2 regions of the Kangiella sp. M94 genome follow, and region 1 is predicted to be linked to the other one. Evidence: riboswitches for the same ligand, from Rfam matches in the RefSeq annotation. Region 1 holds a riboswitch; the other holds the start of a gene.

What was found. A riboswitch is a leader RNA that binds a small molecule or an ion and turns the genes downstream of it on or off. The one in region 1 is predicted to bind thiamine pyrophosphate.
Region 2: linked by a shared signal. The riboswitch ahead of ACYTXU_RS04565 (TonB-dependent receptor) and the one ahead of thiC (phosphomethylpyrimidine synthase ThiC) in region 1 are both predicted to bind thiamine pyrophosphate.

What each region holds. Positions count from the first base shown of each region.
Region 1 covers NZ_CM142903.1:2,749,933-2,754,360, forward strand. Annotated here, with positions in the region: gene ACYTXU_RS12795 (cysteine synthase A) at 1-372, shown strand, start outside; gene ACYTXU_RS12800 (ACT domain-containing protein) at 369-758, shown strand; gene ACYTXU_RS12805 (DUF4870 domain-containing protein) at 1,581-2,045, shown strand; TPP riboswitch at 2,220-2,355, shown strand; gene thiC (phosphomethylpyrimidine synthase ThiC) at 2,425-4,272, shown strand; gene thiO (glycine oxidase ThiO) at 4,306-4,428, shown strand, end outside.
Region 2 covers NZ_CM142903.1:1,000,251-1,004,678, forward strand. Annotated here, with positions in the region: gene ACYTXU_RS04550 (hypothetical protein) at 21-569, shown strand; gene ACYTXU_RS04555 (hypothetical protein) at 636-1,202, shown strand; gene ACYTXU_RS04560 (YkvA family protein) at 1,312-1,734, shown strand; TPP riboswitch at 2,687-2,819, shown strand; gene ACYTXU_RS04565 (TonB-dependent receptor) at 2,970-4,428, shown strand, end outside.

The DNA of each region.
Region 1 (4,428 bases):
GAGGGTATTGGTATTATGCGCACCGTCGCTAATTTTGCACAGGCAAAAATTGATAAGGGTATAACGCTGCCGGATCAGGACTTGGTGACTGTATCGCGAGCAGTGAGAAATCAAGATGGATTAGTGTTGGGTAGTAGCTCGGCATTAAATCTGGCTGGCGCTTTGTTTGCCGCTGCAAAGAGTGGTCCAGGAAAAACCATCGTGACCTTTGCCTGTGATGCGGGTGAACGCTCCTATTCAAAGTTGTGGAATCAAGAATTTTTGGCAGAGAAAGGAATCCGAGAAGACTTGGAAACCATTGAGCAGATGTTCAGCCGTTATAAGAAAACGGATGACAGTGTCATAGTGAATGTTAAAGACGAGGATCGATGATGGATAAAAAACTGCATTTGAAATTATTGGATGCGCATTTTGATGTGCATCGCCTCTTATCAATAATGGAACTGGAAGACTTACAGGGAAGTTGGTTTTTGTCATCAACCGATGAAGAATTATCGCTGGTTTGTGAAGTTATTAATCGTGATTTGCTAAAAGACACTGCCCAGAAAAGTGAGCTTAATTGGCGAGCGATAAGGGTTGAAGGGCCGCTTGATTTTGGCCTAACTGGAGTTATTGCAGGGCTGAGTCAGGTGTTGGCCGATGCAGACATCCCCGTTTTTGTGGTTTCGACTTTCGATACTGACTACCTGCTGGTAAAAGAAAGAAATCTTGCAGAATCGCTGGTAGTGTTGAAGAAAGCGGACTATGTGTTTGTTTGACCAGAAGTAAGAACAAGAGAAATAACAAGTTGATTCGAATGCCAAAGGTTTGCTTCTTATCCCCTTTGATTGAGCTGAGGAATATAGGATGGGTTATACCCAAGGGGGTAGACCCGGCGATAGCCGTAAACCATCAAACAAGCAAACGATGGGTTACGTATAAATGCTGGGTCTGCCCCCTTGGGTAAACCCATCCTATAAGAGCTTTCCGGAAATCACTGAATCGTTAGCAATAAACGTGGGGCATAGAACTTCTCATCTTTTCCATTGGCCACCACAATGATGGAATCGACATGTTTTTATAGGATGGGTTAGACGCCAGTCGTAACCCATCAAAGCAAAACCTCCAATAGCTCATTGGCGGCAAGCGACTAGTACAAAAAAGCACTTCAGGCAAATCGGTCGGCAAAATGGAAAACCAATAGAAATGGATAGTATAGGTAACAGTTAGTGGCACGTTGCCGGATTTTAAAGACAAATCACGGCTGAACAATGAGTTATTCCATTTTGTCGCTAAATAGCAGAAAGTCAAAAAAATGAAAATAATTTATATTTCTTAAATTTCAATAGGTTAAGTGTTGATTTAGAGCTCGCCTGCGAGTCCTGCACAAAATACATGCACAAAACACCTTCTGAGCAAACAATCAAAATCTTTTAATATCAACAACTTAAAGAAATAGCAATAACTAATTGAAAGATGTGATTTATCGTTAATTCCTATCACTCAAAGTAACAATTTGAAATATCACTCTTTGCTAATCTGTATTTGTGCAGCGACGAAGGGTCGTTGTCGTATTGAAGATTTCAGAAGAGGAAAGAGTGATGAACCACGAAGACGATAAAAAAACTGAAGGCACTGGTGACAATAAGCCAGAGCCGGGTGGTGAACATAAAGAGCGAGTCTATGAGGGCGAAGCTGAAGTACTAGGTACTGAAAGCGTCAGAGGTGAAGAGAAAACCTGGTCTATGTTTGCTCACCTTGCTGCCTTTGTAGCTATGGTGCCATTAGTGCCTGTAATCGGCATGGTGCTAGGTCCCTTGGTGGTGTGGTTATTGAAGAAAGACGATATGCCATTGGTTGCAGAGAATGGTAAGCGCGCTCTGAATTTCAATATCACCATGTTTATTGCCTACTGTGCGGCATTAATCCTGTGCATCATCTTGATTGGTATTCCTATTTTATTCGGACTAATCATTTTCCACTTTATTGTCACCATAATGGCGGCTATCAAAGCGAGCGAGGGTGGTGTTTATGACTATCCGTTCTCAATAAAATTAATTCAATAAAGTTAATTCAAAAATACTGAGATACTTATAATAATAAAATGACTCTCCACACGGGGCCCTGGCGACTCTCAAGCTAGGCCCCATTCTCCCCAGCGGCAACCGAAAGGATGCCGTTTTTTTTATACATATTTGTATAAGCCTCTATGATTTTTAAGGGTGAGACATGTATAATTCTTTCTACTCTCGGGGTGCGCTTGGATTTTCAAAGTTGGCTTGTTAGGCTGATTCAATCTAAGGGCTGAGATGCAATGGCAAACCCGTATAACCTGATCTGACTCGCATCGGCGTAGGGAAGAGTAATGTCACAAGCTGACGATCCTCAAAAAAGCTCTGTTATCATTACTTCTTAACGTCATGTCGGTCACAAGTGGAGACTGTAATGGCTAAGAATGATCCGATTGAACTCAATAAGCATAAAATCACCCGCGAGCCTCTGCCGAAATCGCAGAAAATTTACGTGCCTGGTAGTTTGCATAAAGATATTCGCGTACCAATGCGTGAAATCAGTTTGACTAATGGTGAGAAGGTCACTATTTACGACACGTCCGGGCCTTACACCGATCTGAGTATTGATATTGATGTGCGCAAAGGTTTGCAGGAAGTGCGTCGTGACTGGGTGATGGGTCGTGGCGATGTTGAGGAATATCAAGGTCGTGCAGTTAAGCCGATTGATAATGGTTATGAAGATGGTGATAAAGCTTTTGCTACTCATAATCCTGAGCTGCAACGCAAGCCTCTTCGAGCAAAAGCGGGTAAGAATGTCACTCAGCTACATTATGCACGTCAGGGCATAGTGACGCCGGAAATGGAATATGTGTCGATTCGTGAAAATCAAAAGCGCGAAGCCTTATTCGAACAGTTCGCAAGTAAAGAAAGAGAAGCGCGCTTAAAAGGGCAGCCATTCGGTGCTAAAACGCCTGAAAAAATTACTCCTGAATTTGTACGTGATGAAATCGCAGCTGGGCGTGCAATCATTCCTGCCAACATCAATCACACCGAATTAGAGCCAATGATTATTGGTCGTAATTTCTTGGTTAAGATCAATGCAAACATAGGTAACTCTGCCGTAACATCCAGCATCGAAGAAGAAGTTGAAAAGCTGGTGTGGTCGACGCGCTGGGGTGGTGATACCGTGATGGATTTATCGACCGGTAAAAATATTCATGCGACGCGTGATTATATTCTGCGAAATTCACCGGTACCCATTGGTACTGTGCCAATTTATCAGGCATTGGAAAAAGTCGGTGGCGTTGCTGAAGATCTGACCTGGGAAGTATTCAGGGATACTTTAATTGAGCAGGCCGAGCAAGGGGTGGATTACTTTACCATTCATGCCGGAGTCTTGTTGCGCTATGTGCCGCTAACTGCTGACCGTGTAACGGGTATCGTGTCGCGCGGCGGTTCGATTATGGCGAAATGGTGTATTGCACATCATAAAGAGAACTTTCTATACACCCACTTTGAAGAAATTTGCGAAATCATGAAAGCTTATGATGTGAGCTTCTCGCTGGGTGATGGCCTACGTCCGGGTTCATTGGCCGATGCCAACGATGCCGCGCAATTTGGTGAGCTGGAAACGTTAGGTGAATTGACCAAGATTGCCTGGAAACATGATGTTCAGGTGATGATTGAAGGTCCGGGTCACGTGCCGATGCACATGATTAAAGAAAACATGGATAAGCAGTTGGAAGAGTGCCACGAAGCACCTTTCTATACGCTTGGACCATTGACTACCGATATCGCACCGGGCTATGACCATATTACTTCAGGAATTGGTGCGGCCATGATTGGTTGGTTCGGTTGTGCCATGCTTTGTTATGTGACACCCAAAGAGCATTTGGGCTTACCAAATCGTGATGATGTTAAAACGGGCATTATCACCTATAAATTAGCAGCACATGCAGCAGACGTGGCAAAAGGACATCCGGGCGCACGTTACCGCGATGATCAATTATCACAAGCGCGATTTGAATTCCGCTGGGAAGACCAGTTTAATTTAGGTCTTGACCCGGATACAGCGCGAGAATTCCACGATGAAACCTTGCCTAAAGACTCTGCCAAGGTAGCGCACTTCTGCTCTATGTGCGGACCAAAATTCTGTTCCATGAAAATTTCTCAGGATGTCAGAGATTACGCCGAAGAGAAGAAAAAAGTGGAGCAAGGTATGGCAGAAAAGTCAGCAGAATTTAAAAGACAAGGCGCAGAGATTTATGTCGAGGTTAAATAGCCTCGGCTAGTTTACAAGAGAATGGGCAACGCTATGAAGATCGGAATTGTTGGTGCAGGCATTGCAGGTCGTATATTGGCCTGGCAAATGATCAAAAAAGGTTATGAGGTAACACTGTTTGATAAAAACTCACTGAACAGTGAAGCAGCCTGTTCG
Region 2 (4,428 bases), 1.2 Mb from region 1:
TCATTGCATCCTGCAGCACGATGGATAAAAGTGATAGTAAAGGTTTTAATCCAATTTACATCTCTATTGACGGCGTACCCCTATGGTTTGAGAACCCCGGTACTCCTGAGATGGTGCTTTGTTCGGGCCATACATGTTTGAGTCTTGGGCAATCTTTTTGCGATGATGATAAGTATTATTGTGTTGAAGATCCGTTGCTAAAAATTAGAATCCCAAAGAACATAGAAGGCATGATTCCTGAGTTCGTCACGAATGATTTTGGAACAGAAAATATCTGGGTTGCCGATGGTTATAGATACGAGGTCACTCCTATTTATCAAGGTAGAATAATTCCTAACCGTTCACGTTATCAATCAGAAGTTTCTATTTTTGGTGAGAGTCGAGCTATTTATAATATAACCTCATATGAAGAAGGAACTGATATACCAATATCTACGGTTTTATATTCTCCTGTGTACGGCATAGTTGCAATTGAGGCACGTTATGCTGGAGACATATACAAAAGTTATTGGCTGAAAGGACGTTGTGGTTATTTAGCAAATGTAGGGTGCGTCGAGACGCACCGATAAACCAACCGATAGCTCCAAGAGCGGTGCGTCACGACGCACCCTACGATACCTATCAAAAGGGTTACAATGAATCTCAATAAAGTAATAATAATCTCTATGGTTCTGTTCACAATAACTTCCTGTAGTTCTATTCCTGAGAGCGGCCCTTTAATTGTTAGAGCAGTGCCGAAGTCTTCAGAGGATACAAGTTGGTATCGTGATTATTGTACTCATGGTCAGCCTGTCAATAATGATACTGTTAGCTATGGTGACTCTTGTCAAAATAACCAGATTCTTCATCATGCCTTTTTATACAAGGTAAGGCTTTCAAATGTGTACAGCGTAGACGGTGATTATTTCGGAAATAATATCTATGCCGGTATGCCTGGTGGCCAAAGAGTCTTCTGGGAGCAAGAGAATCAGAAGGAGAGATATTTCATACTTCAAAGAGCTCCACAGGTGTTTACTAATGATACTCAAATTAGCTTTTTAATGACTCCTGTGTCATACGACAAAAGGTTAAATTGTGTTAGTAGTTTCGGTTTTTATCCTCATACTGACTTCCGAGCGTGTCCAGAAAAAGATTTTCACAAAGGTGATTATGATGCCTGCATACCTATTAACGATGTTTTAGAGCATTTTGCTGATGGTTAGATAACAAAGCCTTGGACATGCACAAACTTGCGAAAAGCGTTGGGTTACGCTTCGCTAACCCAACCTATAATGAAGGGGAAGTAGCCACTAGATCAACAAGGAGCAAAGCATGTCGAAACTTACTAAAGAAGAACAAGAGCGTCGTGTTAAAGAGGCTGAAGCTCGCTTTCAAGAAAGCGTCAGTTATATTGAAGAAGATGACGTTCAGTCAGCTGCCAAGTCTGGTGAGGAGAAAGTTAACGTCTTAGCCAAGGCTGTCCCTAAATCTTTAAAATCACTTTGGTCTGATATCAAGCTGCTCATAGGCGTTATTAAGGATTATTCATCCGGTGAATATAGGGAGATTCCATTTGGTACTATTGCTGTCATCGCTGCGGCAATTCTATATTTTGTTTCGCCAATAGACGCTATTCCAGATTTCATTCCGGGCATCGGATACATAGATGACGCAGCGATCATTGCTTTATGTCTTCGAGGAGTACGTAAAGACCTTGAAGTTTACAAGGTCTGGAAGGAAAAGCAGGAAATGTAGGGTACTCCTAGGGCAGGATCTGCGTCGATACGCACCAATGAACCAACCGACAGCTCCAAGAGCGGTGCGTCACGACGCACCCTACAGGCAATAGGATTTTTATGTGAGACTGTTTATAACTTTAATATGAGCTGAAAGATATGACTTATAACTTTTCTAACAAAAATGATGTTATCACCATTAGCAACAAGCCTAGTTTGAAAGGTAGGATAATAGGCTTTTCGTTGGTTTTTCTATCCCTTATATGGTTAGCCTATATCTTGTACCAGTTTTGGATTCCTGTATTTGATAGCAAGAATGCTGGAATAGCATTCTATCCAGTCCTGATTATAGCTCTAACAGTTTTTTTCACCTTTAATTACAAGACTATTCATTTCGATCTTAAATCCGATAGCATAATTATTATAAGGCAGTTAATTCGATCAAAGACAATTTATTTAAAAATGGGGGAGGTGATTGGAATTAAATCAGTAAGAAATGACTACTCTTACGGAGGAAATTATAGGAATAGAGAGCATATTTCTCCTAATCATAGTTTTACTTCATACTTGGTCTTGAATTCTGAAAGACAAATAAAATTGTTCCAAATACACGGAAGATTTTGGAAAAAGTATTTTGATTATCTGAAAATTCTTAGAGAGGAAACAGGTATATGTTTATTAGATGGCTGATTTCATTCTCCTTGGTTTTACATATATCTATAATTTTTTGGATATGCACAAACCTGCAAAGAGAGTTGGGTTACGCTTGGCTAACCCAACCTATAAGATCTTAGAGCAGATTCCCTAAAGGGATTCCCTTCGGTTGCCTGAATCTAGTTCAGGCAGGCAATTCTCCAATAATTGCCACTGCATTTCCCACATCCTTGTGGGTCAAATGACTCACCTTTAAGTCCTGTAATTATCCTCCAATCTTTCCATTCGCTGTTTATTTTTAGGCGTGTATAATAGTGAACATTCCCGAGGGGTGGCTTTTAGCCTGAGATGAGGCTCAATGCGGTTTGCTGTTTTGCGACTGTTTGAGCGCCAGACCCTTAGAACCTGATCCGGGTTATGCCGGCGTAGGGACAGGGAGTTCAGAAAATGTGTTGTTTTTTGGAATCTGGCTTTTCTCTTTCTCAGTTTTAAGCCATTCATTGACAGGGATTGAGTCAGCTTAGCTTAACTGCAATTTTCTGTCTTTTCTGTTGTTACTCTGCATACCCCCTAAAATATTGTGCTATGTGGAGTTGTCTTTTGATACACGCTATTCGTTCTTATAAACCTCTTGTTTTGACCAGTTTGCTGGCGATGTCGTTTGGTGCAGTTGCTGATGAGCAGTCGGATGATGAGCTCTTGGATAAAGATCTGGAAACCCTGGTTGTTACCGCTGAACATCTGACTGAGAGTCCTTTGACCCTGCCGTCGAGTGTGACTGTGATTGGTAGCGAGACGGCGCGTAAGAACAATGCTCACCATGTTTCTGATGTTTTTAATTTAGCGCCTAATGTGAATTTCGCGACGGGTGCGTCGCGTGGTCGTTTTATTCAGATCCGTGGCGTCGGAGAGCGCAGTGAATTCGTTGAGCCGGTGAATTATTCGGTCGGTGTCATTGTTGATGGCATCGATATGACGGGTATTGCTGGCGGTGCCTTGATGCTGGATACGCAGCAGGTTGAGATCCTTCGTGGCCCGCAGGGCACACTCTATGGCGCGAATGCTTTGGCGGGTTTGGTCAATATGGTATCTGCCGCACCCGAAGCTGATTTATTGAAAGCTTCAGGTTCCTTTGAGTCTTATAATGGTCGTAGCGCTTCTTTGATCAGCAGCGATCAGTTATCAGATGGCTGGGGCTATCGTTTCGCGGTGGGGCAATACCGTAGCGATGGCTTTACCGACAATATTTTCCTTGGTCGTGATGATACCCAGAATTTTGACGAGTCGAGTATGAAGGCGCGTCTAGTCTATCAGCCAGATGATAGCTTCTCTTTAACCTCGAATCTGATTCTGGTGGATGTGGACAATGGCTACGATGCCTTTAGCCTGGATAATACCCGCCAGACGTATTCCGACGAGCCGGGTCATGATCGCCAGGAAACTATTGGTGCTTCCTTTATCGCTGAATGGGCCTGGGATTCCGCCAAGCTGCAAAGCACCTTGTCTTTTGCCGACAGCGAACTGGATTATGCTTACGATGAAGATTGGAGCCACACCGGGATTTGTGACGGCACGCCGTGCGATAGCGATGACTGGGGTTTTGACTGGTGGTATTCGTCTTTTGATCGCTTCTTGAGAGATAACCGTAATCTGAGCCTGGACGTTAAATTGATTGGTGGGCAGGACTCGTCTGATTCTGTATCTAATCAATCTGTTTCGAATCAGTGGGTTGTCGGCGCTTATTTCCGTGACCAGTCAGTGGATCTGTTGCGCCAATATACTTTCAATCCTGTGGACTTCAGGAACCGATATGACACGAACAACGCGGCGCTTTATGGTCAGCTGGATATTCCGCTGAATAATGACTGGACCTTGGCAACTGGTGCACGATTCGAGCGTCAATCGGCTGATTACAGTGATAACCAGCCGTTTGCCGATGACCGCTCAGAGAATTTCTGGGGTGGTAAAGTATCGCTTGAGTATCAGGCCAGCGAACAGACGATGCTGTATGCCTTGTTGTCGCGTGGTTACAAAGCAGGAGGCTTTAATACCGCGCAGG